DNA from 2 places in the Lederbergia graminis genome. Region 2 is predicted to be linked to the other one. Evidence: predicted binding sites of a transcription regulator. Region 2 holds the regulator's gene; the other holds the start of a gene.
The links. The regulator LexA, encoded in region 2, represses DNA repair genes until DNA is damaged. The targets are predictions, from matches to a motif close to CGAACATATGTTCG.
Positions count from the first base shown of each region.

Region 1 (16,333 bases), on a different contig from region 2:
AAATTGAAAATAAGTTGACAGGTGTTCAATATGAAAGATCTGCAATTGCAAAAGCTTTAGAAGATGTCAACATTCAACACTACTTTGGAAATGTAACGAAGGATGAAATTATTGAATTGATTTATTAGTGTATGAGAAAGATGGAGTAGCAAACAACACTCCATCTTTTTCTCTTATAACTGATTGAAATCAAGTAGGAGTGAAACTAAATGAAAACATTACTGCTAACAGGGTTCGAACCATTTCTTACATTCTCTATTAATCCAACAGAGCAAATTGTAAAAGAGTTAGATGGTATAGTAATCGGGGATTATAAAATTTACTCTAAAGTGCTTCCCGTTGATTTTGAAAAGGCAGGAGTAGAATTGCTTGAACTAATAACGGAAGTAAAACCTGATGCTATTATTTCACTTGGACTTGCTGGGGGAAGGTTTAAAGTAACTCCTGAAAGAATAGCAATTAATATTAATGATGGGGAAAAGGATAACAAAGGGAATATTCGAATGGATGAGCCGATTGAGGCAAATGGAGAGGCTGCTTATATGTCTACCCTACCTATACGAAAAATGGTCGATTCGTTGATTTCCGCTGGATTACCTGCTGAAATTTCTAATACTGCAGGTACCTACTTGTGCAATCATGTTATGTATACCGCCTTACATTATGCCGCAACGAATAAACTAACAATACCAGCAGGTTTTATCCATATCCCTGCATCCCATGCACTCGCAATTGAGCATGGGAAAGTTCCTAGTTGGTCACATGAAGATTTAAAGCGAGCAGTCACGTTATGCGTGAAAACATTATCAGAATAACCAACTTCATAAAAATCACGATTAATACTCATTAATCGTGATTTTTATTGAGGCTCTTTGTTCTATTTCCGTATTTTTTTTCTACATATAATATAAGGTGGACAAGGAGGGGATGGGTGATTGATAAAAAAGTGGGCTCTTAGGGCGATCATTGCCTATGTATTATTTGGTGTTTTCATGTATGCGTATTTATATTTTCTTGCTGATAGTTCCATTCCAGATGCATTAAAAGGAACGAGTGCTGATCCAACAACATTTCTAGATGCTAAAGAGATCATGTTGAGTGAAGAATACTCCAAATTTCGTAACTTATTATTTTTTCTTGCAACACCATATGAATGGTTATTCTACTACTTAATCTTAATTTTTGGTATATCTGCTAAGTTTGAAGACTGGGCTAAAAAAACCACAAAAATTTCAATTGTTACTACCGCCATTTATTTATTCTGGTTATCTTTAGCTTCGTTTTTAGTCATGTTCCCACTAAGCTATCTTTCCTTTATGATGTCGAAGTCCTACAATATCTCGACACAAACATTTTCATTATGGATGAAGGATAAATTAATTGATTTCTGGATAGAATTTGCTATTTCGTTCATTGTCATTACTGTATTGTATGCATTAATTAGGAAGTTTAAAAAACGATGGTGGCTTGGTGCCTGGATTTTATCTGTCCCATTTTCCATCTTCATGATGTTTATTCAACCGGTATTGATTGACCCGTTATACAATGAATTTACTCCATTGCAAGATAAGCAATTAGAAGCAAAAATCTTAGAGTTTGCTGATAAAGCCAATATTCCAGCGGATCATGTATACGAAGTAGATATGTCTAGTAAAACAAATTCGATGAATGCATATGTGACAGGAGTCGGTTCCAATTCGCGAATTGTACTGTGGGATACGACACTGGAACGCTTAAGTGATGATGAAATATTATTTATCATGGCGCACGAAATGGCACACTATGTAGAAAAGCATATTTATATTGGAATAGCTGGCTACTTACTTTTAACTTTAATCGGCCTATATATCACTGCTAAAATAATGGAGCGTTGGATTACAAGGCGAGGTCAAACGTGGAAAGTAGAAAAAATGACGAATATCAGTTCATTACCCGTTTTCTTACTAATTACTTCCATTTTGTTGTTTAGTGTAAGTCCGCTAACGAACTGGGTATCGCGTTACCAAGAAGTACGTGCTGATACGTATGCAATTGAAATGACGCAAAATAAGGATGCTGGAGTTCAGACTTTTCAAAGTTTAACAAAGGCTGGGCTTAGTCAAATAAACCCTCCATATTTAGTGAAGATATTTAGGTATGGACATCCAACAATGCTGGAGCGAATTAAATTAATTGAGGAATATGAATTAAAACAAGAGGATAATGGAGAATAAGTGATAGTCTGCATCATAATTGTTACAAACAGACATGAAAAAATCCCCTTCAAATGGAAACAGGGGATTTTTTCATTTTAGCGTCCTAGTAACCGTTTAAGCTCATTCGTTAACCTTGTAAAACTTTCTTTATCTTTCTCATCCAGCGCCTGGTCAATGTCGTCTCGGAGTTGTTTTTCTTTTCTTTGTTGTAATAAACCGTTCAAGAAAAAATCGACATACCATTCCATCGCTTTTGTTTCATTTTTTTGCTGTGTCATCGTATACTCTTTCAGTAGTTCCTGATAAGACTTCTTCTTTTCCATCGATGATCACCTCTGAAACCTTTTTTTAATTATACAAAAAATCAGCAGAAATATCAACAGAAGAGTGTCAATTTTCTGACCTGCAAACAAAAAGAAAGCTCTTACATTTTAATTATTCAAATTTTTACGAAAAAACAATGATTTATTCTGTGTCTTGTGGTATAGTTGAAATGTACTATGTTTTTAGGAAGGAGAAATGGATTTGAAAGTTAGAAAGAAATACCTTGTGGAAGAATATGAAATTAACCCGAGCACGTACATGTTAATACCTTACATAAGGGAGAACGAGTTATGGACAAGGGTAGTGGAAGATGATTGTTATGTGCTAACTCCCGAGTCACCGATAAAAATTATTAATAGATGCTGTAGTTATAATGGCACAGATTTTAATGGTCGTCGGAATGGTACAAAAGCATTGATTAATGTCACTCATAAGCCCCCAATCCTCCTTGATCCTCACACTTCTATTTATATCTTTCCAACAAAATCTCCCTTTCACCAAGATTGTATATGGATTGTTGCAGACCAAGTGGAACATTATTGGAAACAAGATAAGAGCACGACTCTTGTTGAATTTCAAAATAAAGAAACGATGGAGGTTCCTGTTTCAAATTATGTTTTTAAAAGTCAAATTTCACGTGCAGCCGAACTTCGCGTGAAATACGAGCGAAACAAGCAGAGGATGGTGTCATATTTAAGTAATCCAAAGACAAGGCTACTTTACTTAGAAGCATCTGAATATAATGAAACCTATGATACAAATAACTAAAATGGGAGCGTGTTTTTCACGCTTCCTTTTTCATTTTTTAGTGCTGTCTTAACTGATTCAATTCTTTTAGAGTAGGTTGCTGAATAGGGAACGGAGTGTTTGTTTCTGGATTTTGTTGTCTATTAAAATAATAAAGCATAAGTTCCTCGACTCTATTACGTAAGCGTGGATTGAAGTAATTATGTTGTTCTTCATACCCCTTATAAAGAAATAAATACATTGTAAAAGCATCATCTGACTTAAGACGTTGGACTTTAATATTATTTTTTTGCATGTACCGTTTTACTACCGCAAGCTCTTTTTGAACCGTCTTTATCGTTGCTATAATTAATTCTTGGTAAGGTTTTTTTAGTTTCAAAGAACTGTTTTCGATTACGGATAAGTCACGATTTAGTACGGTAATTAGCATAGGTAAGTATATTGCTTGCTCAATGATGTCTCGATCATAAGTTGAAATCCTCGTCATAAATAGCCCTCCTTACAAGAAATTCCTAAGGTACCTGAAGATAAACAAGAACGTTTGTTCTGTACTATTTTACCCATAAAATATGTGATTTGCAAGCAACAAATAATGACATTTTTCGTGTGATTTAAAAGCAAAATAAGCGATTAGATAAATGGGATACTATATACTAGTAAGGGAGAAAGGATGAACAACATGACAATAACACAAGGAATACAACCAGAAGATTTATATGATTTAAAATCGATAGTAGATCCACAGCTATCACCTAATGGTTTGGAATTAGTCTATATACAAACCCATATCGACAAAAAGGAAAACGATTATGTTTCGAATATGTATTACATACATCTTCAAGAGAAACAACCAATTCAATGGACGTTTGGAAAGGGAAAAACTAGTTCTCCAACATGGTCCCCAGACGGAAGTAAAATTGCATTCGTATCTACTAGAACAGGGAAGCCACAACTTTATGTATTATCGAAAACAGGTGGAGAAGCAAAACAATTAACAAATTGCAAGCATGGTATATCCAATCCTGTTTGGTCTCCATGTGGTAATAAAATTGTTTTTTCGGTTAAAGTTGGCAAAGATGAAACGATACATGATATCGCTGAAAAGAAGGAAAAAGAGCAAGAAATAACTCCATTAGAAGTAGATATCATGAAGTATAAGACAGATGCTAGTGGATTTTTGGACATACATCAGTTTACACAAATAGGAATGATAGATCTAAGAACAGAGACGTTAGAACAGATAACAGAAGGAAAACATCACTTTCAATTAGGTTCATGGTCTCCAGATGGTAAATACATTGCCTATTCGGCTGATAAAACAGAAGACAAAGATTTTTCTTTCATTAGTGATATTTACTTGCTAAATCTAAAAACGAAAGAAAAACGAAATTTGACTGAGGGAAATGGAGCGTATAATCAACCAACTTGGTCTCCAAATAGTCAATATATTAGTTTTATTGGAAGTGAAAGAGAATTTAGAAATGCAACGCATGCAAAGTTATACATTTATGATTTACATCTCGAAATATTAACATGTATGACAAATGAATTTGACGCACCAATTGGCGATTATGTTGTAGGTGATTTCTTACAGGGAACAAAAGCACCCTCTATTCAATGGCTAGAAGATAGTCAAAGTTTTTATTTTCAAGTAAGTGATCATGGAAATACTGAAATTTACTATGGAAATGTTGCCGGGGAAATATATCCTGCAATAAATGATGCTCAATATGTTTACGGCTTCTCTTTAGATTCCAAAAATGACAGAGCTGTAGTTGCAATAAGTACTCCAACTGAACCAGGTGATTTGTATTTAATTCATTTATCAACTGGAAAAAAAGAACGTTTAACATATGTGAATGAGAAATTTCTGCAAACTCGCCAACTGGCAATGCCGGAAGCGATTGAAGTAAAAGGGGCAGAAGACTGGAAAGTAGATGGTTGGTTCATGAAGCCAATTAATTTCGAAGAAGGAAAGAAATATCCTTTAATATTAGAGATTCATGGTGGTCCACATGCTATGTATGCTAATACATATTTTCATGAATTTCAAGTGCTGGCAGCTCAAGGGTTTGCCGTTTTGTATGTAAATCCAAGAGGAAGTCATGGATATGGTCAACAGTTTGTAAATGCAGTTCGCGGTGATTATGGTGGGAATGATTATCTGGATTTAATGGCAGCAGTTGATAGTGTTTTAGCCAATTTTGATTTCATCGACCACAATCGTCTTGGGGTAACAGGAGGGAGTTACGGAGGATTTATGACGAATTGGATTGTTGGTCAAACAAATCGTTTTAAAGCAGCTGTAACTCAGCGTTCTATTTCAAATTGGATCAGCTTTTCTGGGGTAAGTGATATAGGATATTACTTTACAGATTGGCAAATAGGTGCTGATTTAGGAGATATTGAAAAACTATGGAACCACTCCCCGTTGAAATATGTTGATAAAGTAGAAACTCCTCTCCTCATATTGCATGGTGAGAAAGATTTTCGTTGTCCGATTGAACAAGCGGAACAATTGTTTATTGCCTTAAAGCAACGGAAAAAAACAACCAAGTTTATTCGTTTCCCTGAATCTAACCATGAGTTATCAAGAAGTGGTAAACCAACATTACGAATTAAACGGTTAGAGTATATTCGGGATTGGTTTTTACAATATGTATGATTGTATGTAAGGGACTGCTCTAAAAGTCAGGAACTAGTAGTATTTAGTCATTACTTGACTTCCGTGACTGTTGATTTTTGCTACTTCCGCTACAATTAACATTGTGCCCTATATAATATTTTTAGAACAATAAATTCTGTAAAAAGACCTTTAGTTTTTCGTTGTTTTGCATGGGAGACTAGTGCCTAACTAATTCTTCCTTTCTACGATAATGCCTTAGAGGATGTGTATCTCACATATAGAGCGTTATTTTTCAAGAGGAAATTTGAAGGGACTTACAAACTGTAAGCCTAGGCAGCTGATCAGTTGCTTTTTTTCATTGTCTAGCTGCAGGCGCGATCGGCTCGAGGTCAAATAACCTGAGCCAATGAAAGGCAAAGAGCACCTTTCTTTGGCTCAGAACATTTGCTTGTCGCGGGCCCGCATGATGCGGGTCAGGAAGGCGTTGCAACAGGATGTTGCGTTTTTAGCCTTCCTTCACCTTTATGCGCGCCCTCCGCTTTTATGATTGTCTAGCTACAGCGACTAGCGACTAGCAAATTTACGATTTCTTCCTACGATAAGTCAACATCGATTCGCCTATAGGCTCATCGTGTTTCCTTTATCTCGTCAGAAATCTTTAAATTTGTACGTCGCTAATCAAGTCGCTTCCGCTTTTCTGGTTTTGTAACAAATTTGTGCGGTTGTTGGGTTTGATTTTAGGGTAGGATTGTAATATAGCCCAATTGACGAAATGTGGTATAATTTAAGAAATTTCGACGATTTTTTCTAGTGTGAATTGAGGAATGTGTATGGATTTTCATTCGATAACAGAATGGTTTACGATGGAGAAACTTGTAGAATTAATTGAACAATACCGAGCATTAGGTCCGTTACCGAGTTTATTATTGCCAATGTTAGAAGCCTTTTTACCGTTTTTACCATTATTTCTTTTTGTAATGGCAAGTGCTAATGCATTTGGTTTAGGGTGGGGGTTTCTATTTTCGTGGATTGGCGCATCGGTAGGTGCATTACTCGTATTCCTTTTAGTAAGAAGATATGGAGATGCACGTGTATTTCAATTTTTAAGACGAAGTAAAAAAGTAAAGAGTTTAACAAGTTGGGTAGAACGACATGGGTTTGGTCCTTTGTTTATTCTTTTATGCTTTCCGTTTACACCATCTGCAGTTGTTAATATCGTGGCAGGGATGTCTAAAATTAATATATATCAATATATGTTGGCGGTATTAGCAGGAAAAGCTGTTATGATTTTTACTTTAAGTTTTATTGGACATGATATTGTTTCGTTAATAAAACACCCGCTAAGGACAGCAATAGTACTTGTGATTATTGTTATCCTTTGGTTTGTCGGAAAACAAGTAGAAGGAAAAATGCAGGACAAAGTACATACAAGAGGAGAATAAAGGTTGCCTTTCGAATAGAAAAGGCAACCTTTATTTTTTTTTGAGAATGTACGTTCGGTGTTCGTGTGGTATAATAGTATTACTTTAAATGGATATGGTAACTTCAGAATAAGGAGTTGAGAAGATGTCACTTCGCTTCGTTATTGGTCGCTCTGGAACGGGGAAAACGACTAAGTTTTTACGAGAAATAGAAGAAGAATTAATTCAACGGCCTAGTGGTCGTCCGATTTTATATATCGTACCTGATCAAATGACTTTTTTATCAGAGTATCGCCTCGTTAATTTTCCAAGATTGACAGGAATGATTCGAACACAAGTATTCAGTTTTACACGTCTTGCATGGCGGGTACTGCAAGAAACAGGCGGTGCAAGTAGAAAGCATATTTCAAGTACGGGATTAAATATGCTAATTAGAAAAATTATTGAGGATCATAAAGATGACCTGCGTTTGTTTAGAAAAGCTGCAGATAAGTCAGGATTTGTTCAGCATGTTGAAGGTATGCTAAAAGAATTCAAAAATTATTGTATTACACCAAATGAACTTCAGACGAAACAAGAAGAGCTTGCTTTTTCCGTCTCTACACGCGAACTTGCTGATAAAATACATGATTTAGAATTGATCTATGGAAAATTTGAAGAGGCGCTTGTTGGAAAATATATAGACTCGAATGACTATTTAACATTACTTACAAATGCAATTGAAAAGTCAAACTATTTACGTGATGCAGAAATTTATATAGATGGATTCCATGATTTTACACCACAAGAATATCAAGTAATCGAAAAATTAATGAGCCATTGTCATCGAGTTTCTGTTGCATTAACTCTTGATCGTCCTTATAAACATGGAACAATACCTGAGGATTTACATTTATTCAGGATTACAGGAGAAACTTATTCCATCCTGTTTGAACTTGCAAGAAATACAAATATTGAAATAGAAGAAGATGTATATTTGGCTGAAACTCCACGTTTTCAGGACGATAGTTTACAGCATTTAGAACGTCATTTCGAAAAGAGACCAGTAAAACCCTTTAATAACACTACAGCTATTCAATTGAAAATAGCAGCAAATCGGCGAGCAGAAATAGAAGGAGTAGCTCGTGAAATTCGCAAGCTTTTAATGGATCACAATTACAGATACCAAGATATTGCAGTATTGATGAGGAATGGACAAGACTATCAGGATATAATTGAAACCATTTTTTACGATTATGAAATCCCATATTTTATCGATCGTAAACGTCCAATGTTAAATCACCCGTTAATTGAGTTAATTCGAAGTATGCTGGAAGTAATTCATAGTAACTGGCGCTATGAGCCTGTATTTAGAGCAGTCAAAACAGATCTGTTATTTCCATTGCATTCGAATATTCCTCAAATGCGGGACCAAATGGATCGACTTGAAAATTATGTATTAGCATACGGAATAAAAGGGAATAGATGGACGGAAAAAACGAGTTGGACGTATCGACGTTTTCAGGGATTTGAACTAGAAAGCTTACCGCAAACTGATGCAGAGAAAGCATTAGAAGATGAAATAAACGAATCTAGAAATATTATCGTCGAACCCATTTCATTTTTAGCAAAACGCTTAAAAAATGCCCGAAACGGTCGCGAGCTTTGTGAGGCAATCTATGTAACTTTAGAGGAATTGAATATTCCTGAAAAATTAGCTGAACGGGGTAAAGTGGCAGAAGAGAAAGGTGACCTGACAACTGCTCGTGAGCATGAGCAAGCATGGAATGCAGTCATCGAGCTATTAGATCAGTTTGTTGAGATATTTGGTGAAGCGCGCTTATCCATGGAGGAATCTATCGCAATTATTGACGCAGGACTTGAGGCATCACAATTTTCCTTGATTCCTCCTGCGATTGATCAGGTGTTTATAGCTGATATTGAGCTTTCTCGTGTATCAAATATAAAGGCAGCGTTCGTTATTGGACTTAATGACGGAGTAATGCCAGCAAAGAAAACGGAGGAGGGAGTGCTGTCGGAAGATGACCGAACGGAATTGATTTCTAGTGGTTTAACGATTGCACCCACCATAAAGAAGAAATTATTTGATGAGGAGTTTATTGCATATCGAGCATTTACAGTTTCGGAACAGAAATTGTATGTATCATTCCCACTAGCAAATGAAGAAGGAAAGGCGTTATTACCGTCTCCTTATATAAAACGATTGAAAGAATTATTCCCGCATATGCAGGAAACGAATGTAGTAAATGAACCAAGTGAATTAGCTACTGAAGAGCAGCTGGAATATATTTCACATCCAAACACAGCTATCGCTTTTTTGACAGGACAATTGCAATTATTAAAACGAAATTATCCAATTGCTGACTTTTGGTGGGATGTATATAACTTTTATATGCAACATCCGAATGAGAAACTAAAAGCAAGAAGAGTATTAAGTAGTCTTTATTATCAAAATGAAACTAGAAGATTAAAGGAAGAGACGAGTAAGGAGCTATACGGCGAAGAAATGTTAGCGAGTGTATCGCGCATGGAGAACTTTCATGGTTGTGCCTTTGCACACTTTTCATCGTATGGTTTGAAGTTGCGCGAAAGAGACATGTATAGATTAGAGGCTCCACATATCGGCGAACTCTTCCATGGTGCACTAAAGTGGATTGCAGAAGAAGTTGCACGACAAGGATTATCATGGGCAAAGCTTACAAAAGAGCAGTGTGACAGTTTAGCGAAAGGCGCTGTCGAAAGCTTGGCACCGAAATTGCTAAATCAAATATTACTAAGTTCTAACCGACATAATTACATTAAGAGGAAATTAGAACAAGTTATTAGTAGAGCTTCCTTTGCATTAAGTAACCAAGCAAAAAATAGTGATTTTACGCCAATCGGCTTAGAGTTAGCATTTGGACCTAGAAACGAATTACCACCATTAAGTTTTGTGCTTAACAATGGTACAAAAATGCAATTGCAAGGCAGAATTGATCGAGTAGATAAAGCAGAAGATGAAAATGGTGTTTACTTAAGAGTAATTGACTATAAATCTAGTAATAGGGCTATCGACTTAACAGAGGTATATCACGGGTTAGCACTGCAAATGCTTACGTATTTAGATATTGTTATTACTCATTCTTCCCAGTTAATTGGAATGGATGCTACTCCTGCAGGGGTACTATATTTTCATGTTCATAATCCGATGATTAATAGTGAAAATATGCTTTCACTTGATGAAATTGAGAATGAACTTTTGAAAAAGTTTAAAATGCAAGGCTTATTATTGAGTGACGCCAATATTATTCGGTTAATGGATAATTCATTGGAAACTGGTAGTTCCAATATCATTAACGCAAGTATTAATAAAGATGGTTCCTTATCATCAAGGTCAAAAGCGAATACGGCCAATCCAGATGAGTTTAAAGTATTGAGGAAATATGTAAGAAATATGTATAAGAAATCCGGAGAAAAAATAATGTCTGGGACGGTAGATATTAATCCATATCGATTAGGTAATAGAACTCCATGTCAGTTTTGTGCATTTAAATCTGTATGCCAAATCGATCCTAGTTTTGAAAATAACCAATATCGACCTATTATCCGGCAAAGCTCTGCAGATATATTTGCTCAGCTTCGTGAAGAGGGGGATAACGATTGAAAACTACACTTCCAGTAAAACCTGAACACGTAACATGGACGGATGATCAGTGGAAAGCAATTATGGCTAAAGACCAGGATATTCTTGTAGCAGCTGCCGCGGGATCAGGGAAAACTGCAGTACTAGTTGAGAGAATCATTCAGAAGATTATTGCGGAGGAAAACCCAATAAATGTGGATGAACTTCTCGTAGTTACATTTACGAATGCCTCAGCTGCAGAAATGAAGCACCGTATTGGAGAGGCATTAGAGAAAGCAATAGATGCTAATCCAACTTCTAGTCATTTACGAAAACAACTCGGCCTTCTTAATAGTGCTCATATATCTACTTTGCATTCTTTCTGCCTTGAAGTTGTCCGTAAACACTATTACATGGTGGATATTGATCCCGGTTTCCGAATTGCTGATCAGACGGAAGCAGATTTATTACGAGATGAAGTTCTAGATGAACTCTTTGAAACGGAATATGGAAAAGAAGATAATATAGAGTTTTTTCAGCTTGTTGATACATTTACAAATGATCGAACAGATATTGCTCTACAAACATTAATAACAAAACTATATGATTTTGCTCATTCGCATCCAGAACCAGTAAAATGGCTTAACAATGTAGTCGATATGTATGATGTTAATGAACATATGAATATAGAAGAACTGCCTTTTATGCAAGTAATTATGGATGATATCTTCCTGCAATTAGCCGGAGCAAAACAGTTGTTACAACAAGCTTTAGAATTAACTAGAATCCCTGGAGGGCCTGATAAACGGGCAGAAAATTATATTGATGATATTGCAATAGTTGATCGACTTATAGACGCTGCATCAAATGGATGGGACAACCTTTTCGAAGCAATGAATAATTGGAGTTTTTCGCGTGCGAAGACTTGTAAAGGTGATGAATATATAGCTGAACTAATAAAAGAAGCGGATAATGTAAGAAAGTCGGCAAAAGCGATATTGGATAAGTTAAAGAAGGACTTTTTTTCGCGCCGACCTGAAACTTATTTGCGAGATATTGCTGCGATGAAAGGTGTAATTTTCCAATTAGTAGAGGTTGTAAAGACTTTCTCCATCCAATTTGAGAAAAAGAAAGCGGAGAAAGGCTTAGTTGACTTTTCTGATTTAGAGCATCTCTGTTTACAAATTCTCATGGATAAATCAGGGGAAAATTCTGTTATATCACCTTCAGAAATTGCTAAAGGTTATAAAAAACTGTTTAAAGAAGTGCTCGTTGACGAGTATCAAGATACAAATATGGTACAAGAAACAATATTGTATCTCGTATCTGCAGATGGAGAGTATGATGGAAACCTATTCATGGTAGGCGATGTTAAACAATCCATATATCGTTTTCGTCTTGCGGAGCCAAAATTATTCCTAAGTAAATATTTACGCTTTACAAAAACAGGTGAAAACTCTGGCTTAAGAATTGATCTTTCACGAAACTTCCGTAGTCGCAAAGAGGTCCTAGATGGCGTAAACTTCATCTTTAAACAAATTATGGGGCCTAATGTTGGAGGGATTGATTATAGTGAAGATGTTGAACTTGTAAAAGGATCAGGCTACCCTGATGAAGAAGAATTTCCTATTGAAGTATTACTAATTGATCAAGCAGATGATTCTACAGATGAGCAAGAGGAGAGCATAGAGGACGGACTAAATCGAGTTGAGTTGGAGAAGGCAAAGCTAGAAGCTCGCTGTATGGCTCAAAAAATTAGAGGTTTAATTGATCAGCAGGCTCAGATATATGATTTAAAAACGAAAACGAAAAGGAATATTAACTATAAAGATATTGTTATTTTAGTACGTTCCCTTTCATGGGTTCCTGACATAATGGAAGAGTTTAAACATGCAGGAATACCAGTGTATGCAAATATGTCGACTGGTTATTTTGAAGCTACAGAAGTAGCAATCATGCTATCTCTATTAAGAGTAATAGATAATCCTGACCAAGATATTCCATTAGCTTCTGTATTAAGATCACCTATCGTTGGCTTAACGGAAGAACAGCTTGCATATATCCGCTTACAGTCCAAAAAAGGGAGTTATTACGATGCCGTAAAAGCGTTCATACAGAATGATCCACCAAAAGCTTACGAGCAAACATTTGAACATATCGTTCAATTATTTGAGAAGCTAGAAGGTTGGAGAACAATGGCGAGGAGTGGAGCGTTATCAGACCTTATTTGGCAACTATATCGAGATACGGGCTTTTATGAATTCGTTGGTGGTCTTCCAAGTGGTAAACAAAGGCAAGCTAATTTACGTTCATTATATGATCGGGCCAGACAATATGAAGAAACATCGTTCCGTGGGCTTTTCCGGTTCCTACGTTTTATCGATCGCATGAGAGATCGTGGTAATGACTTAGGGGTAGCGAGGGCAATTGGAGAACAAGAGGATGTTGTCCGGGTGATGACCATTCACTCAAGCAAAGGCTTAGAGTTTCCAGTTGTTTTTGTTAGTGGAATTGCTCGTAAATTTAACTTTACGGACATTAATAGTAATTATCTATTTGATAAGGAATTTGGTTTTGCTAGTAAGTATATTGATCCAGTAAAACGTATATCTTATCCGTCACTACCTGAACTTGCTTTCAAGCGCAAAGAGCGAGTCGAGTTAATCGCAGAAGAAATGCGCATATTATATGTTGCATTAACGAGAGCGAAAGAAAAATTATACTTAATTGGGACTGTGGCGAATGTCGAGAAGAGCATGGAACGTTGGATGAGAGCAACTCAACATGATACATGGCTCCTTCCAGAATACGATAGAATCAAGGCTAACACATATTTAGATTGGATAGGCGTATCACTTGTAAGGCATCGTGATGCAGAAAATATTCGAAAAGCTGATGTAGAAAATAGTGATCATGAAATAAGCAATCACCCTTCAAGATGGGATATAAAAATAATATCCAAACTACAGTTATTAGATAAGATGGAACAAGAGAAAGATACAACAGAGTGGTTTGAAGCTGTTCGAGAGGGGAAACCAGTAGCTGTTGAAACGGATTATAAAGATACGATTTACGAGAGGCTTAATTGGAATTACTCACATCCACTTGCGACAAAAAGAATGTCAAAACAGTCTGTTACAGAGCTAAAAAGAATGGCAGAACAACGAGATGAAGCAAGTAGTACTCAGTTAATAAAGTCTAATAAAAGTTTCCTCTTCAATCGACCAAAGTTTATGAGTGATAAAGGAGAGCTGTCTCCGGCTGAACGTGGAACGGCAATGCACACCGTCATGCAACATATATCCATGGAAAGGCAGCCAACTATTGAATCCGTTAAACAACTAATGGCAGAGTTAGTCGAAAAAGAAATATTAACAAATGAACAAGCTGATGCAATAACAGTAGATCAAATAGTTCAGTTTTTTGAAACAGATCTTGGAAAACGAATTATTACTGCGCAATCCGTACAACGAGAAGTGCCATTTACAATTGGGATACCTGCACGTGAAATTTATTCGAATTGGGATGGATTAGATGAAAATGTGCTTGTTCAAGGTATTATTGATTGTGTAATGGAAGATGAGAGTGGAATCACGCTCATTGATTACAAAACGGATGTCATTCATGGGAAATTTCCAGGAGGTTTTTCCGAAGCAAAGCCTATTTTAAAGAAACGCTATGAAATTCAAATTGCTTTTTATACTCGTGCTTTAGAACAAATCTTAGGTAAAACTGTTGAAGAAAAGTATTTATATTTCTTCGATAGTAGTGATTTTATTAAAATGTAAAAATAGGCTGTTCTTCTCAAGGTTCTGACATATAGAACAATGAGAGAACAGCCTATTAGTTATTGCCAACGGTAGGCTGATCGATTAAATTCGAATCAACGGTTGCATTGGCACTTACACCATTTATGACAGATACTAATGCACCTGTACTTCCTGTTCCAGACCCACTTGTTGATTTAGAGGCTGTCTTTGGAGAGATAATTGCTGTATCGCCAAAATGAACTACTCCACCTTCAACATTAAGGATTTGTACAGGACCAACTATGGAAGGCATATCATCCATCCTTTCTTGTATCACCTGATCTATCATTGGTAAGTTGACGAATATGCATGACTTTTGATTGCAAATTTGCTGTTGCTGTATTTCCAACTTGAACTACTGCTGATGCAGAAATACCTTTGATCTTGATGTTTCTAACATTAATGTTTGGTAAAACGTGGTATTTCATAATCTGCGGGGGGTGTATTAAAGGTCTTGCTTCTATTAGTGGTTTAGAAAATAAAGGTAATTGGTTTAAATCTCCTTCATTCCCATAAAATAGTTCCTTTTCTCTTTGTACGGCTAATGCATTGCTTTCGGAATGGACCCTTTGTGAATCACCAATTTGAAGAATTGAACTTGATAGCAGTCCGTATACATGAATATGGTCAACGAAAGAATTACGTTTCCACATATTAACCTTCCTGAGCTAGCGGAACAATTGGTCCGATGATTAACGATTCAGGTGGCGTATCGAAAGCAGAAGAAAGGTTAATACAATCTGCATCACCTATCAAAAATAAGGAGGAAGTTGTCACACCACCCACTTCAATATTACCAACACTTAATTCGTGATTGACTACATGTAGCTCCATATTATCCTTCCTCCTCATTCATTTTAGGTAACTGGGAAATAAAAGCATGAATTCCTTTATTTATGTCAGCTATAATCGTATCATACGTCATTTTTGAGAGTTCTTCCTGTGGTATATCCCTATTTTGTTTCGAAAAATACTGTAAGTAGTGTTCAATTCTATTTGGTAATTGTTTATGGATATCCTTTCTAATAATCTCATGGTAGGAAGGATCTATATTCCTCCCTGTTTCAGATTCTATTTTTTGAATAATATCATTTACATGTGTATCTACATAACTCCTAATCTCATTTAATAACGGATGATGAAACTGTGCTTTTTCATTTAGCCTGTCATATGAGGTTTGATTAGGGATTGCGAGATCCTCAATATGCTTGCTTAAGTCAGATGGATTTAATCCAATATTTAAAGTACCTTCTAATTGTTCGACTTTTAATTGGTCAAATTTATATTCAAGCCTCTCTACAGTAATAGCAGGAGTTTCTTTTAATCTCTTTATTTCAGCTGTTAATTCCTCAACAGCTGCTTGAAGCTTCGCGATTTCCTCTTGCTGTCGTTGAACATGATTAAATAGTTGTTGAATATAATACTGAATTTTCACCATCCTCCTTTTTGAGAAGAGTATTTACAGAGGTACGATACTTTGTAGTGGTGATTGTTCTAATTCTGTTAAATGTACTGCTTCTGGTGCAGGTTCCTCGAAATCCCCAGTATTATATAAATTCGATACTGGAGTGATGATACCGGATGTTCCGATTTGAAAAACCGACGAATTC
Region 1 is NZ_JBHSMC010000011.1:8,434-24,766, reverse strand. Features, by position in the region: gene ACFPM4_RS08085 (lipoate--protein ligase) at 1-128, shown strand, start outside; gene pcp (pyroglutamyl-peptidase I) at 210-815, shown strand; gene ACFPM4_RS08075 (M48 family metallopeptidase) at 936-2,213, shown strand; gene ACFPM4_RS08070 (IDEAL domain-containing protein) at 2,291-2,518, opposite strand; gene ACFPM4_RS08065 (competence protein ComK) at 2,721-3,287, shown strand; gene ACFPM4_RS08060 (YhjD family protein) at 3,325-3,753, opposite strand; gene ACFPM4_RS08055 (S9 family peptidase) at 3,946-5,931, shown strand; gene ACFPM4_RS08050 (TVP38/TMEM64 family protein) at 6,723-7,334, shown strand; gene addB (helicase-exonuclease AddAB subunit AddB) at 7,459-10,956, shown strand; gene addA (helicase-exonuclease AddAB subunit AddA) at 10,953-14,702, shown strand; gene ACFPM4_RS08035 (spore germination protein) at 14,758-14,976, opposite strand; gene ACFPM4_RS08030 (spore germination protein GerPE) at 14,978-15,376, opposite strand; gene ACFPM4_RS08025 (spore gernimation protein GerPD) at 15,378-15,557, opposite strand; gene gerPC (spore germination protein GerPC) at 15,559-16,161, opposite strand; gene ACFPM4_RS08015 (spore germination protein GerPB) at 16,183-16,333, opposite strand, start outside.
Region 1: the regulator LexA is predicted to act here: its motif matches at 7,378-7,391, upstream of addB (helicase-exonuclease AddAB subunit AddB).

Region 2 (16,333 bases):
AGAGATTATTACTCGTGGTCACCAGCCTATAATCGTTGGTGGTACAGGACTTTATATTCAAGCAGTTCTATATGATTATCAGTTTTCAGATGAACCTAAAAATGAGAAAATTAGGATACAATTGGAAGATAGAGTTCAAAAAGGTGAAACGATGCAGTTGTATGAACAGCTACAAAAGATAGATCCTAAAACTGCAAGTAATATCCATCCAAATAATAGTCGAAGGGTTATTCGGGCATTAGAAGTTTATTATACGACTGGGAAAACAATGTCAGAAATACAATCAACTCAAAAAAGCTCCATGCTATATCAAACTGCCCTCATAGGTCTTACGATGGATAGAGAAAAATTATATGAGCGGATTAATAAACGTGTGGATTTAATGATGAAACAAGGACTACTGGAGGAAGTGAAAAGCCTTTATAATTCTGGTTTAGATAGAGAAGCACAGTCTATAAAAGCGATTGGGTATAATGAACTATTTGGTTATCTCGATGGTCATTATTCACTCCAAGAAGCAGTGGAGTTACTAAAGAAAAACTCAAGAAACTTTGCTAAAAGACAATTAACTTGGTTTAGAAATAAAATGGATGTTTCATGGTTTGATATGACAGATGTTGGGGAAGAATTGAAAATGGAAAAAACAAAGGAAATAATTAATTTTATAGCAGGAATGCTAGAAAAAAAATCGAATACATAACTATAGAGATAATAGAGGAGGCCAATTGTGCTATGAAACAACCAGTCAATATTCAAGATCAGTTCTTAAATCAATTAAGAAAAGAGTCTATACCAGTCACAGTGTTTCTATTAAACGGATTCCAATTACGAGGACTTGTAAAGGGGTTCGATAATTTTACGGTATTGTTTGAATCAGAGGGGAAACAACAATTAGTTTTTAAACATGCAATTTCCACTTTTTCACCGCAACGAAATGTGCAAATCAATTATGAAGAATAGGTATTTCCTTTAAGGTTATCCCAGGTTTTGATCATGGGATAGCCTTTTTACTTTTATCTTATAATCTTAGAAGTAATGAGTATTGATTTTCATGAATATAATGGAAGATAATACTTGGTTCTTTAATGTTATGTAAGCGCACGGAACCAATCCCTTTATCTGGGCGTATACTGTTTCTAAGTTAAGGTGGTGATTGGGATGAGTGAGCCAATTAGAATGAAAAATAATGGCCAAATTAGTATCATGTTGAATGCAGATAAACGTGAGAAAGTTAAGCAATCAACAATTGAAATGCCATCTAAATCTTTATTGCATGAACAACATGCAATTTTAAAAGAAATTGAAGCAGAAATGAATGCACTAGTTGGAATGGACCAAATTAAAAAAATGATGAAAGAAATTTATGCATGGATTTATATAAATAAAAAGAGAGAAGCAAACGGATTGAAACCAGGGCAACAAGTCCTCCATATGATGTTTAAAGGGAACCCAGGGACTGGAAAGACTTCAGTTGCTCGATTAATAGGAAAGTTATTTCATAAAATGGATGTACTACCAAAAGGCCACTTAATTGAAGCGGAAAGAGCCGATCTTGTTGGTGAATATATAGGTCATACTGCTCAAAAGACAAGAGATTTGATAAAGAAAGCAGCTGGAGGAATTCTGTTTGTAGATGAAGCGTATTCCCTTGGACGTGGTGGGGAGAAGGACTTTGGGAAAGAAGCAATAGATACACTTGTAAAACATATGGAAGACAAACAGAATGAATTCATCTTAATATTAGCAGGATATTCACGTGAGATGGATTTTTTCTTGAGCTTAAACCCCGGCTTACAATCCCGTTTTCCTCTAGTTTTTGATTTTCCAGATTACTCGGTAAATGAATTAATGGAAATAGGTAAAAGAATGTTAAAAGATAAAGAATATACGTTGACTCCAGAAGCTGAGTCTAAATTAAAAGATCATCTTTTATATGTAAAAGGGAAAAATCGGGACACGTTTTCAAATGGTAGATATGTAAGAAATATAATCGAAAAGGCTATTAGAGCTCAAGCAATGCGACTTTTAACAGTAAACAATTTAGAACGAAATGTTCTCACTTCATTAATTAGCGAGGACTTTGTATTTACGGAATAAAACTAACTTGAACTCATAATAAAAGACTGTGTGGTATAAATTTACTACACAGTCTTTTATGTGTGTCTTTACGGAGTAACATTTTTATTATTAAAGTTTTTCTGTTATGATGGGAAATAAATGGAATTGAAGGAAGGGAAACTATTTGCAGGATAAAGGAAAAGAAACAGCAATTCTTGTAGGATGCCAATTAGATGTTACTGATGAGCATTTTCAATACTCTATATCAGAATTAAAATCATTAGTATCGACTGCACAAGGTGAGGTAATTAGTGTATTAACTCAAAAACAAGAAAAGCTACACCCTGCAACATATATTGGTAAAGGGAAATTAGAAGAACTACGTGTATTATCCGAAGAACTTGAGCCAGATCTCATTATCATTAACGATGAATTAACACCAAGCCAGCTTCGTAATTTACAAGAAGTATTGCCAGGGCGGGTACTTGATCGTACTCAATTGATTTTGGATATTTTTGCACAACGAGCTAAATCGAAGGAAGGTAAACTCCAAGTAGAGCTAGCTCAGTTACAATATTTACTCCCACGTCTTGCTGGTCAAGGTATTGCTTTGTCTCGTCTTGGGGCTGGGATTGGTACTCGTGGTCCTGGTGAATCAAAACTCGAATCAGATCGAAGGCATATAAGACGTAGAATAGATGAGATAAAAAAGCAGCTACAAGTCATTGTGGAACATCGAGAGCGTTATCGAGAAAGGAGAAAACGAAATAATACGTTTCAAATTGCAATAGTTGGATATACAAATGCGGGCAAATCAACTTTATTTAATCGACTATCTATAGCGGAATCATATGAAGAAAATCAGTTGTTTGCAACCCTGGATCCAATGACAAGAAAAATAGTATTACCAAGTGGTTATTCAGCAATTATTACAGATACAGTTGGTTTTATTCAAGAGCTTCCTACTGCACTTATTGCTGCATTTCGCTCCACGCTAGAAGAAGTTCGTGATGCGGATTTATTACTACATGTAGTGGATAGCCCAAATCCAGATTACGAAAACCATGAAAGAACAGTACATGATTTATTAGCAGAGTTAGAAATGAACCATATACCACAATTAACGGTGTACAATAAAGCAGATGAAAAACACTCAGACTTTGTACCTAGTTCAGTAAATAGAATTATCATGAGTGCATTAAATGATAATGACCGATCTCAGTTAAAGGGAAAAATAGAAGAAATAGCTATCCAAAATATGAAATTTTATCATGTTGAAATACCTGCTGATGAAGGTAGGTTATTATCCGTTCTAAAAAATGACACAATTATGCGAGAATTAGTTTTTGTAGAGGAAAATCAATCTTATAAATGTAAAGGATATGTAAAAGCAACCCATCCTGTTACAGGATCATTGGGGTTATATGGAGTTTAAAGGAGTTTAGACAGAAGTGGAGCAATTATTTCAATATAATCATAAATTACAACCTTTGTTAGAAGAAGTTGAAAGTCAAATTTCTACTATTCATCGAAATATAGATAAAATGATTGAAGTAAATCAATACAGAGTATTAAAAAGTTTTCAAACACATCGTGTAAATGATACATATTTTACTCCTTCTACAGGATATGGATATGGAGATATAGGTAGAGATACATTAGAAAAAATATATGCAGATGTGTTTGGAGCAGAAGCTGGTTTAGTTAGATCACAAATTATTTCTGGAACTCATGCTATTTCGATTGCATTATTTGGGGTATTACGCCCTGGAGATGAACTATTATATATTACCGGAAAACCGTATGATACACTCGAAGAAGTAGTAGGGATTCGAGGAACGAATAATGGATCATTAAAAGAGTTTGGCATTGATTATAATTGTGTAGATTTACAGGAAAACGGTAGTATTGATTTTGCAGCAGTTCAAGCAGCGATAAAAGAAAATACAAAAGTGATCGGGATACAACGTTCAAAAGGCTATGCTACAAGACCATCGTTCACTATTTCAGAAATAAAGGACATGATTGATTTTGTAAAAGAAATTAATCCAAATGTGATAGTTTTCGTGGACAATTGCTATGGGGAGTTTGTTGAAGAGCTTGAGCCATGTCATGTGGGAGCGGACCTAATGGCTGGCTCCCTCATTAAAAATCCTGGTGGAGGAATCGTGAAATCTGGAGGTTATATTGTAGGGAAACAAGAATTAGTAGATGCCTGCTCTTATCGTATGACTTCTCCAGGAATTGGAAATGAAGCTGGAGCCTCCTTATATAGCTTATTAGAAATGTACCAAGGTTTTTTCCTAGCACCTCATGTGACAGGACAAGCTTTAAAGGGAGCAGTATTTACTTCAGCTCTATTAGAAAAAGTGGGATTAAATACTTCACCTAAGTGGGATGATAAGAGAACAGATTTAATTCAATCTGTCCAATTTGATAACGCTGATATGATGATAGAATTTTGTCAAGCAATCCAATTTGCTTCCCCAGTAGATTCATATGTAACACCATATCCAAGTTATATGCCTGGTTATGAAGATGATGTTATCATGGCAGCAGGAGCATTTATTCAAGGGGCAAGTATTGAACTATCTGCTGATGGACCAATCAGACCCCCTTATACTGCTTATGTTCAAGGAGGTTTAACTTTTGCTCATGTAAAGATTGCAATTGTAACTGCATTGGATAGATTAATTGAAAAAGGTTTAATTACTATATAATTCGTGTATATATTTTATGTATGTGAAAAATTTTTCTGTATTTTTTCATGATTTTTTTGTAAAATCTTAAAGTACATTCTTCAAATGCAAATGATAAAAGTCCAAGTTGAAGTGATGTAACTTAATTAACTAGGGGGACTTTAGAAAAAATGGGTAAGTTAACGAAAGACCGCATCAAGCAATTAGCAGAAGAACAAAATGTTAAATTTATTCGGTTGCAATTTACCGATATCTTAGGCACTGTCAAGAATGTAGAGATCCCAATAAGCCAATTAGAAAAAGCATTAGACAATAAAATGATGTTTGATGGTTCATCTATTGAAGGGTTTGTTCGGATTGAAGAATCTGATATGTATTTGTATCCTGATTTGGATACATGGGTAGTATTTCCGTGGACTGCTGAAAAGGGGAAAGTAGCAAGATTAATTTGTGATGTATACAACTCGGATTTAAAACCATTTGCAGGAGACCCACGCAGTAATTTAAAAAGAATCTTAAAAGAGATGGAAGGGTATGGTTTTTCTAGCTTTAATCTTGGACCAGAACCTGAATTCTTTTTATTTAAACTAGATGAAAATGGTGACCCGACATTAGAATTAAATGATCATGGTGGATATTTTGATCTCGCTCCAACTGATCTAGGGGAAAATTGTCGTCGTGATATAGTACTAGAGTTAGAGGAAATGGGCTTTGAAATCGAGGCTTCTCATCATGAAGAGGCACCTGGGCAACATGAGATTGATTTCAAATACGCTGATGCAATTGCAGCATGCGACCAGATTCAAACATTTAAATTAGTGGTAAAAACAATAGCACGTAAACACGGACTACACGCAACATTCATGCCCAAGCCTTTATTTGGAGTTGCTGGGTCTGGTATGCACTTTAATATGTCCTTATTTAAAGACGATGAAAATGCTTTTTATGATGAAAACGGAAAATTACAAATGAGTGAAACTGCTTTTCAATTCTTAGCAGGAATACTAAAGCATGCACCAGGATTTACTGCTGTTACTAATCCTACAATTAACTCTTATAAGAGATTAGTACCTGGCTATGAGGCACCTTGTTACATTGCATGGTCTGCACAAAATAGAAGTCCTTTAATTAGGATTCCTTCTTCACGCGGGATGAGTACACGGATTGAAGTGAGAAGTGTTGATCCAACAGCAAATCCGTATTTAGCAATGGCTGTGCTTTTAAAAGCAGGCTTAAGTGGGATTGAAGATAAATTAACACCTCCACATCCAGTCGATCGTAATATTTATACAATGAACAAACATGAAAGAATGGTGGAAGGGGTTCACGATTTACCGTCTAATTTACACGAAGCAGTTATGGCTCTAAAAGAAGATGAAGTAATTAAAGCGGGGCTAGGACATCACATTTTTGAAAACTTTGTGGAAGCGAAAGAAATTGAATGGGATATGTTCCGTACTCAAGTCCATCCTTGGGAAAGAGAGCAGTATTTAAAACAATATTAATTGTTGAGTATTAGATAAGATTGTATTTGAACCACTAGCCAAACTATTTCTTGAATTTTTTCAAGTTAGTTTGGCTTTCTTTTAAAATATTCAGCCTCATTATCTAAGAAACAATATATTAAGGACATTTCCAATTATTCCGAATTAATTCGATATTTTATTACAATATTCGTATATTTATTGAACAAGGAAAATAGTTGTGATAAAATTAACTGTACTTTCAAGTGGTACATAATTCTTTTTAGCAGGGACAGTTTATACTCTTTGAGAGGTAAACTGTCCCTGCTAATATATGATAATTGCTGCATGAATTAGTAAATAGCGCTTTAAAATTTTCCTCATATGGCTGCTGTTTATATTGAAAATTTAGTAGATAAAGATACGCATCATTGGGAATAGGAGGATGATTTATGATTGAAACAATCGACAACAACGCTAAGTTAAGAAGTGATGTGAAAAAGCTAGGAAATATTCTTGGAGAGATTCTCATTCATCATGGTGGGATGGAGCTTTTCAATAAAGTTGAAACAATTCGTGAGCTAACAAAAACTTTAAGAAAAGAATATAACCAAGAGACATATAACGAACTAAAGAATGAAATAAGTTCATTAGAACCACCTATGCGTCAATATGTTATTCGTGCTTTTTCAATTTATTTTCACTTGATTAATATTGCAGAACAAAATCATAGAATACGTAGGAGAAAGCAATACTTACTCGAAGAAAATAGCTACCAAAAATATTCATTAGAAGATGCTGTTTCGAGAGTGAAGGAGTATGATCTTTCCAAAGATGCTCTAGAGGAAGTATTAAATGACTTATCTATCGAACTAATTATTACTGCACATCCTACAGAAGCAACAAAAAGATCTGTTTTAGAAATTCAAAAAAGAATTTCCAATATTTTAATACAACTTGATAGCAATAACCTCACCAAAAAAGACCGTATCAACTTAGAAGATAGCTTATTCAATGAAGTAACGGCTTTATGGCAAACAGATGAATTAAGACATCGCAAACCGAAAGTACTCGATGAAGTTAGAAATGGTTTGTACTATTTTGATGAAACATTGTTTGACATTATACCTTCCGTACATGAAGAATTAGAATTGCAATTAAATGAAACTTTCACAGATCATAAATTTGAAGTACCGAATTTCTTGCATTTTGGTTCTTGGATCGGTGGAGACAGGGATGGAAATCCTAATGTAACTACTGATATCACTTGGACTACTTTGAATTTACAACGTGAACTTGTCCTTAAGAAATACGATGAGTCACTAGTTGAATTAATGAAGCGATTCAGTCAGTCAACAAATCGAGTTGAAGTTAGCAAGGAACTAATTGAATCTGTTGTGAAAGAAGAACAAAACTACTTACAGGAAGAAGAAAGATGGCAAATTGATTCGGAAATATACCGTCGAAAATTTGCGATTATCATTAAACGTATTCGTGAAGTAGGAAAATCAAATGTTGGCTATCGTACCGCTGAAGAATTTCTAAATGATTTATTACAAGTAAAAAATAGCGCAGAAATGCATCAGCCACTTAATCATAGGTTAAAAGCAATCCGTAGATTAATTAGACAAGTAGAATTGTTTGGTTTTCATTTAGCAACATTAGATATACGAAATCATAGCGGAGAGCATGAGGCTGCAGTAAATGAAATGTTGAGAGCTGTTGGAATTGCGGATAATTATTCTGCTATGTCCGAAGCTGAAAAACAAGCAACTCTACAAAATGTGTTAACAGACCCTCGACCATTGTTATTATTTGAGGGCGGGTACACAAAAGAAACAGAAGAAGTTATTAAAGTATTTAAAATGATAAGAAATGCACATAAAGAATTTGGTAAGCGATCCATTGAAGTTTATTTAATAAGTATGACTCAGGCACCAAGTGATTTATTAGAAGTTCTAGTACTTGCTAAAGAAGCTGGAATTTACCGTCTTCATGCCGATGGAACAGTGGAAAGTGATCTTCATATTGCTCCATTACTAGAAACGATTGATGATTTAATTGCTGGACCAAAGATTATGAAACAGCTTTTTGAAATGAAAGCTTATCGAAACCACCTTGAAAAACGAGGAAACCATCAAGAGATTATGCTTGGATATTCTGATGGAAGTAAAGACGGTGGTACACTAACAGCTAACTGGAAACTATTTAAAGCACAACAAGAAATCCATAACATGGCACGTGAACATAATATTAGATTGAAATTTTTCCATGGTCGTGGTGGATCACTTGGTCGTGGTGGTGGTTCCTTAAATACAAGTATTCTTTCCCAACCAGTAGAAACATTGGGCGATGGTGTGAAGATTACAGAGCAAGGAGAGGTTTTATCTTCCCGTTATTTACTAGAAGATATTGCTTATCGTAATTTAGAACAGGCTGCATCTGCTTTATTAGAGGCATGTGCACGCTCTAGATCCTCCGAGCTAGTAAATTTACGTGAAAAAGAATGGGAAGATGCAATGGAGGAAATCTCCAAGTATGCATTAAGAAAATATCAGTCCCTCGTTTTTGAGGATCAAGATTTCTTAACGTATTTTAACCAAGCAACTCCTTTGAATGAAATTGGTGCGTTAAATATTGGGTCTAGACCAATGAGTAGGAAAAATAGTCAACGTTTTGAGGATTTGCGCGCAATTCCATGGGTGTTTGCATGGACGCAATCTAGACAAATGGTGCCTGCATGGTTTGCTGCTGGAACAGGAATCGAATCCTTTATTAATCAGGATCCATCCAATTTAGAATTGCTACAAGCGATGTATAAAAAATGGCCATTCTTCCGATCCACTATTAATAACCTGCAAATGGCATTAATGAAGGCAGACATTGCGACAGCTAAGGAATATTTAACATTAGTTGAAGATCAAAATATAGCTCAAAGAATATTCAATACCATTTCGGACGAATATAATCGTACTCGAAATATGTTATTAAAGATTACTGGAAATTCAGAATTGCTTGATCACACTCCGAATATCCAAGAATCTGTTTATAGAAGGAATCCTTATGTAGATCCTTTGAATTTCTTACAAGTAGATTTAATTAAGAAACTTCGTGAAACTGATCAGCCATCGGAAGATCTCGTCACGGAAGTATTACTTACAATTAATGGCGTAGCCGCTGGTCTTGTAAATACTGGTTGATGTAAATAAAAAACACTCTTGTGACTTTCGATATTCACAAGGGTGTTTTTTTGTTCAATATATTCCTCTTTATACTCCTTTATCAATTTTTAATCATAGTCTATTAATTTGTTCATATAAATAAGTATAAATCACAATTAATGTAAGGAATGAAGACGATGATAAAAATTGCTGCCCGATCTTCTCTATTAATCATAAGTATATTTTGCCTTGTTGCTATCATCGCTGTTTCCAGTGTGAGAATAAGCTTCTTCTCTTTTTTAGGTAATGATATCTCAAGGACTGATTCTCTCCTTTATATGATGTCGATGGAAAACCGATCCCTAGAACCAATCATTCCAAATAAAATGGATAGTTCATTAAGTAAAAATGCATTGAGATTATTCACTAATATTAATTTAGTAGATTTAAAAACGTATTTAATAAGCGAAATCCCTGGTTTAGATGCAGCTACACCAAAAATCCTTATTGCTGGTGAAGGTACAGATTTTACAAATCTACCAATCGAATCACCACCGCCAAAAGATTTAGATATTTGGGGTGATGATATCGATAATAAGGATGATGATGAAAAAGTAGATGATAAAAAACAAGAAACAAAAGATTATAAGGTTTATATATATCATTCGCATGATACAGAATCGTATTTTCCTATGTTAAAAGGGGCAGATACGAACAAACCAAATCTAGCATATAGCAAGGACAAAAACATTACCCAATTTGGAAAGCGACTTGGTAAAAAGTTAGAGGAACGAGGTATTAAGACATTAGTAGAAACATCAAGTGTTCAAAAAGAATTAGTGAAAAGAGGAATGAGTTTTGGACAATCTTATACCGTATCACGTGAAATGGTCGTAGAAGCAACAAAGCAAAATAAGGATATAGATTTAGTTTTTGATCTTCATCGTGATTCTGCTAGAAAAAGCGTTACAACCAAAAATATTAAAGGAAAAGATTATGCAAGTGTTTTATTTGTAGTAGGAACAGGACATGCAAACTTTAAAGAAAACTTAGATTTAGCTGATAAACTTCATAAGTTACTAGAAAAGAAGTATTCTGGTTTATCTAGAGGTGTTTTTGAAAAAGAAAGAAAGAATGGTAATAACGGAATTTACAATCAAGATTTAAGTGAGGGTTCAATGTTAATTGAAATAGGAGGTATTGATAATACACAAGAGGAGTTAAATCGTACTGTAGACGCATTAGCTGACGTCATAAGTGAGTATTATTGGGGAGAAGCTGTAGAAGTGAGTAAATAATAAAAAGGAGCCTTATCAAATACGAACATGAATGATGAAGGCTCTATTTTTATCTTTAATGAATTACATTACGATATAGTCCAATTACTTTTCCTAAAATAGAAACTTCTCGTAAAATAATCGGTTCCATATTAGCATTTTCCGGTTGTAGGCGGAAATAGTCTTTTTCTTTAAAGAATCGCTTAACAGTTGCTTCATCCTCGTCCGTCATTGCAACTACAATTTCACCATTATTGGCAGTATGTTGTTGACGTACAATGACATAATCTCCATCTAGAATACCAGCTTCAATCATACTCTCACCTACGATTTCTAACATAAAAACTTGCTCATCCGTAGGTACAAGCTGTTCTGGAAGAGGGAAGTATTCCTCAATATTTTCAATAGCAGATATAGGTAAACCAGCTGTAACTTTTCCGACTAACGGTACATTCACAGTGTTTTGTTTTGGGATATTGTCTTCTTCCAGCTGTAATACTTCAATTGCTCTCGGCTTTGTTGGGTCTCTTCGAATAAGTCCTTTACTTTCCAACCTAGCCAAATGCCCGTGAACAGTGGAACTAGAAGCAAGTCCAACAGCTTCTCCGATTTCACGGACAGAAGGTGGATATCCCTTTGATTTTACTTCTTGTTTTATAAAATCAAGAATATCTTGCTGTCTTTTCGATAGTTTAATCAATCTATTTCACTCTCCCTTGAATGACATTCATTTAAACACATTATATCAGACTAGTTAATAATACACAAACATAAGTTCGAATTCTCTGTTGACACAAACCTACGTTCGCATTATAATCAAATTAACGAAAATACGAACAAATATTCGAAAGAGGTTATTTTATGATTACTTTATTGAAAAAAAACTCATATATTATCCTATTCTTTATCATTTCTTTTCTAATGGGCTTATTTATTCTATTTAGTTCAGAACAAAAGGAAAATACGAATGTTAGTATAAAAGTAGAGCAAGGTGATTCTATTTGGTCCATCGCTGAAAACTATGCAGATTCATTAGGGATGTCAACAAATGAAGTAGTACAATTAATAGAAAAAGAGAATAAAATATATAACAAGTCTATTAAAACTGGTGATATAATAACAATTCCTGGTTTACAAATTGATAATAATGACGAATTTCAGATTGCTTATGAATAAATGAAGGTGAAATAATAAATGAAAGTAATTATTTATTGTCGCGTGAGTACGAATAAAGATGTTCAAGAAACATCACTTGAAAGACAAGAGTCAGAATTAATAGCTGCAGCTCATAAATGGAATTTTTCTATTGATAGTATAATAAAAGATAAGGCCAGTGGATATGAATTAGATCGCCCAGGTGTATTTACGATGTTAGAGAAGATAAAAGTAGATCCTCAAATACAGGGAGTACTGATTCAGGACGAAACTAGATTAGGAAGAGGCAATGCTAAGATTGCGCTACTCCATTGCTTAATGAAAGAAGATATACAAGTTTATAATTATTCGCAAAATGGTGAGTTAATCATTTCAGAAGCAGATTCCATGGTCCTTAATATAGTTAGCATGGTAGAAGAATACCAAAGGAAACTCCATAATTTAAAGATTCAACGTGGCATGAAAAGGGCTGTTGAGAAAGGCTATAGACCTGAAAGAAATTTAAAAAATAGAGGTAATCTAGATGGTCGCGAACGAAAAGACATACCAATCGAAGAAATCGTTAGATTAAGAAATAATAACTTGACATTTGCTGACATAGCTGCAACTTTAAGAGGTTTTGGGTATGATGTTTCAAAAGCTACTGTCCATAGACGTTTTCAAGAATATTTAAACAATAGTAATTTGAAAGCTTAATGATATATGGGGTTGAAAAATATCCCAATTCTATGTAAAGTTCAGATCAGTTGTGATCTGTGCTTTTTTTTAGTACCATATTTTTGTGCCAACTAACAGTTAGGCAATAACGTTAAAGGAGTCTTTCTATGCTATCTAAAGAAAAATTACAAAGAATAAATGAATTAGCAAAAAAGGCAAAAGAAGGTAGCCTTACAAAAGAGGAGGCGAAGGAACAATCCAAATTAAGAGGGGAATATTTACAGACATTTCGGTCTTCAATGAAGCAAACAATAGAAAATGTCCGTATTTTTGATGAGACTGGGGAAGACGTAACACCTCAGAAAGTTAAAGATATTCAAGCTAAAAAGAAACTTCATTAATTAAATTATGAATAAATGTTAAACAAAATTATATATTTTCTAACTTTTTTCATTTTCAATACGGAAAATAGTTGTCTAATCGACAAAATATCCTTATGATAGTAATGAGGAAACTATAGAAAGGTTGTTGTTGTTATGTTTAATGAAACTGATCAATTAGCTGTAAACACAATTAGAACTCTTTCAATTGATGCAATTGAAAAGGCTAATTCAGGACATCCTGGTTTACCAATGGGTGCTGCACCAATGGCATACACATTATGGACTCGTTTTATGAACCATAATCCAAAAAACCCAAATTGGTTTAACCGTGATAGATTTGTTCTTTCTGCTGGTCATGGATCAATGCTACTATATAGCTTGCTTCATTTATCTGGTTATGGTTTAGACATGGAAGAGATTAAAAACTTCCGTCAATGGGGAAGTAAAACTCCTGGACATCCTGAGTATGGCCATACACCTGGTGTTGAGGCGACAACTGGTCCATTAGGACAAGGTATTGGGATGGCTGTTGGGATGGCAATGGCTGAACGTCATTTAGCATCTGTTTACAATAAAGATGGCTATAACTTAGTAGACCATTATACATATGCTCTATGTGGAGATGGCGACTTAATGGAAGGTGTTGCTTCAGAAGCAGCTTCATTAGCAGGGCACCTACAATTAGGTAAACTAGTTGTACTATATGATTCTAATGACATTACACTTGATGGAGAACTAGATAAATCATTCTCTGAAAGTGTTGCTGATCGTTTTAAATCATATGGATGGCATTATATCCGTGTCGAAGATGGAAATAACTTTGAAGAAATTGCTAAAGCAATTGAATCTGCGAAAGCGGAAACATCTAAACCAACAATGATTGAAGTAAAAACTGTAATTGGTTATGGTTCTCCAAACAAGTCAGGTAAAGCTGATGTTCATGGTGCACCACTTGGTGAAGATGAAATGAAGCTTACAAAAGAATATTATAAATGGACATTTGAAGAAGATTTCCATGTACCTTCTGAGGTATATGAAATTTTTGAAAATAAAGTTGTTCAACACGGAAAAGCAAAAGAAAATGAATGGGATCAACTTTTTGAAAATTACAAGAAAGAAAATCCTGAACTAGCAGCACAATTTGAAGTTGCCGTTTCTGGTGAACTACCAGAAGGTTGGGATCAAGCTGTTCCTGTTTACGAGGAAGGCAAGAGCTTAGCAACAAGAGCTTCAAGTGGTGAAGTTTTAAATGCAATTAGTAAAAATCTTCCATCGTTAATAGGTGGAGCTGCTGACCTTGCAGGATCAAATAAAACTGCAATTAATGGCGAATCAGATTTTAGTGCAGAAAACTATGCTGGAAGAAATATTTGGTTTGGTGTAAGAGAATTTGGTATGGGTGCTGCGATGAATGGTATGGCATTGCATGGTGGAGTTAAAGTATTTGGAGGTACTTTCTTCGTATTCTCTGATTATTTACGTCCTGCAATCCGTCTTGCTGCACTAATGGGATTACCAGTAACATACGTATTTACACATGATAGTATTGCAGTAGGGGAAGATGGTCCAACACATGAACCTGTAGAGCAACTTGCATCTCTACGTGCTATGCCAGGACTTTCCATTATCCGACCAGGTGATGCGAACGAAACAGCAGCAGCATGGCGTCTAGCAGTTCAATCAAAAAATAAACCAACTGCTCTTGTATTAACACGTCAAAATCTACCTACCTTACCAGGAACTGCTGAAAAAGCATATGAAGGTGTAGAAAAAGGAGCATATATTGTATCACCTGCATCTGGAAACAATGTAGATGCACTGTTACTAGCAACTGGTTCTGAAGTTAGCCTAGCTGTTGAAGCGCAAAAAGAGCTTGCAAGCAAAGGGATTAATGTATCCGTTGTAAGTATGCCATCTTGGGATCGCTTTGATGCACAATCAAAAGAGTACAAGGATTCTGTACTTTCACCAACTGTGAAAAAACGTCTAGCTATTGAAATGGGAGCTTCTTTTGGCTGGCATAAATACATTGGCGATGAAGGCGATGTTATTGCTATTGATCGTTTTGGTGCATCTGCTCCAGAAAAAGTTATTTTACCTGAATATGGATTCTCCGTAAGTAATGTAGTAGAGAAAGTTACTACATTAGTTCAAAAATAATAATATAAACATGAAGAGAGGATATTTTCCTCTCTTTTTTTTGTTTTTTTGCAGGAAATAAAACATTTTTAAAGAATAATTATCAATAAGTACACTATTAGACATTATTTTCAACGAACCTCGTCTACAATGATAGTAAAGATGACAGAGGAGTGATAATCTATGATGAGAGTCTATCTTATTTATTTAATAGAAGATGAATTTGCTGAATACTTTTATGGTCGAGAAAATAAATTTGTAGAACTTTTTATTGCTCAGTCAAAAGAAAAAGGGGCATTACAAACTGTTGTTCAAAAACAAATTCAATACATAACAAAACCCCTCCCATATTTGGAATTGCATAAACATTTATCACACTTCGTTCAAAGAAAAGAATTTTATATTAAAGGAAAAGTATACTGTGTTAGAACAAATAGTGATGAAGAAGGTGCGGAATTAACTGTAGGAGAAAGAAGTCTGCAATTAAAAGCATGGGGAGGTTATTCCGCTGAATCTGCTTTTTTTGAAGCATTGCGCAAATTCGATGGCCGTTTTCTAGCAATGGATATGGAACATAATCAATATGGTTGGGTAAAACCAATAAAAGAGAGGAAATTCGTTTGAATTATCGTTGTCGATTATTGTAAATTAGTTGTGGATTTAGTAAACTGAGGTGTAGACAACTTGAAGGAGGAAAACGTATGTGGTATTGGTATCTTTTAACCGGCATTTTAGCTCTTGTAGCTGGTGTAGCCCTCGGGTTCTTTATTGCCCGTAAATATATGATGACATATTTAAAAAAGAATCCACCTATTAATGAACAAATGCTGAAAATGATGATGATGCAAATGGGTATGAAGCCATCACAAAAGAAAATCAATCAAATGATGCAAGCAATGAATAAACAAATGAAATAATAAAAAGGTTGCTTTATAAGCAACCTTTTACCTATTTCATTTTGTTAGAACTGTCTTTATGAATATACCCATATGGGTGAATTCTTCATTAAAAAGGTAGTTTTCAAATTAGTTTTATCTTTTGTATTTTCGTAACTAAACCACTTTTTCTGATGAAAGTTTATCAAGAAAGGTGGTTTTTATTATGTCATTGTAGTGTTTGTTGCACATTTGATTTACCTGAAAATAACTTCCATTGTGACTATTATGAATTACTTGTTAATGGTAAAATAGACCTAAGTTATAGAAAAATGTCGGGGTTTACTACTAATAATTTTAATGAGATAAATCAGAGGATAATAGAGTGCTATGACAGAATTTAATTACCTCTTATAAATAATAATGAATGAAATTATTGTACATAAGGAAGTGATAAAATGTGAAG
Region 2 is NZ_JBHSMC010000001.1:519,369-535,701, reverse strand. Features, by position in the region: gene miaA (tRNA (adenosine(37)-N6)-dimethylallyltransferase MiaA) at 1-700, shown strand, start outside; gene hfq (RNA chaperone Hfq) at 733-960, shown strand; gene spoVK (stage V sporulation protein K) at 1,159-2,097, shown strand; gene hflX (GTPase HflX) at 2,243-3,493, shown strand; gene ACFPM4_RS02790 (methionine gamma-lyase family protein) at 3,510-4,778, shown strand; gene glnA (type I glutamate--ammonia ligase) at 4,928-6,262, shown strand; gene ppc (phosphoenolpyruvate carboxylase) at 6,673-9,420, shown strand; gene spoIIP (stage II sporulation protein P) at 9,579-10,679, shown strand; gene lexA (transcriptional repressor LexA) at 10,735-11,358, opposite strand; gene yneA (cell division suppressor protein YneA) at 11,520-11,834, shown strand; gene ACFPM4_RS02760 (YneB family resolvase-like protein) at 11,853-12,509, shown strand; gene ACFPM4_RS02755 (DUF896 domain-containing protein) at 12,638-12,871, shown strand; gene tkt (transketolase) at 13,007-15,013, shown strand; gene sirA (sporulation inhibitor of replication protein SirA) at 15,176-15,616, shown strand; gene ACFPM4_RS02740 (YneF family protein) at 15,694-15,909, shown strand; gene ACFPM4_RS02735 (hypothetical protein) at 16,328-16,333, shown strand, end outside.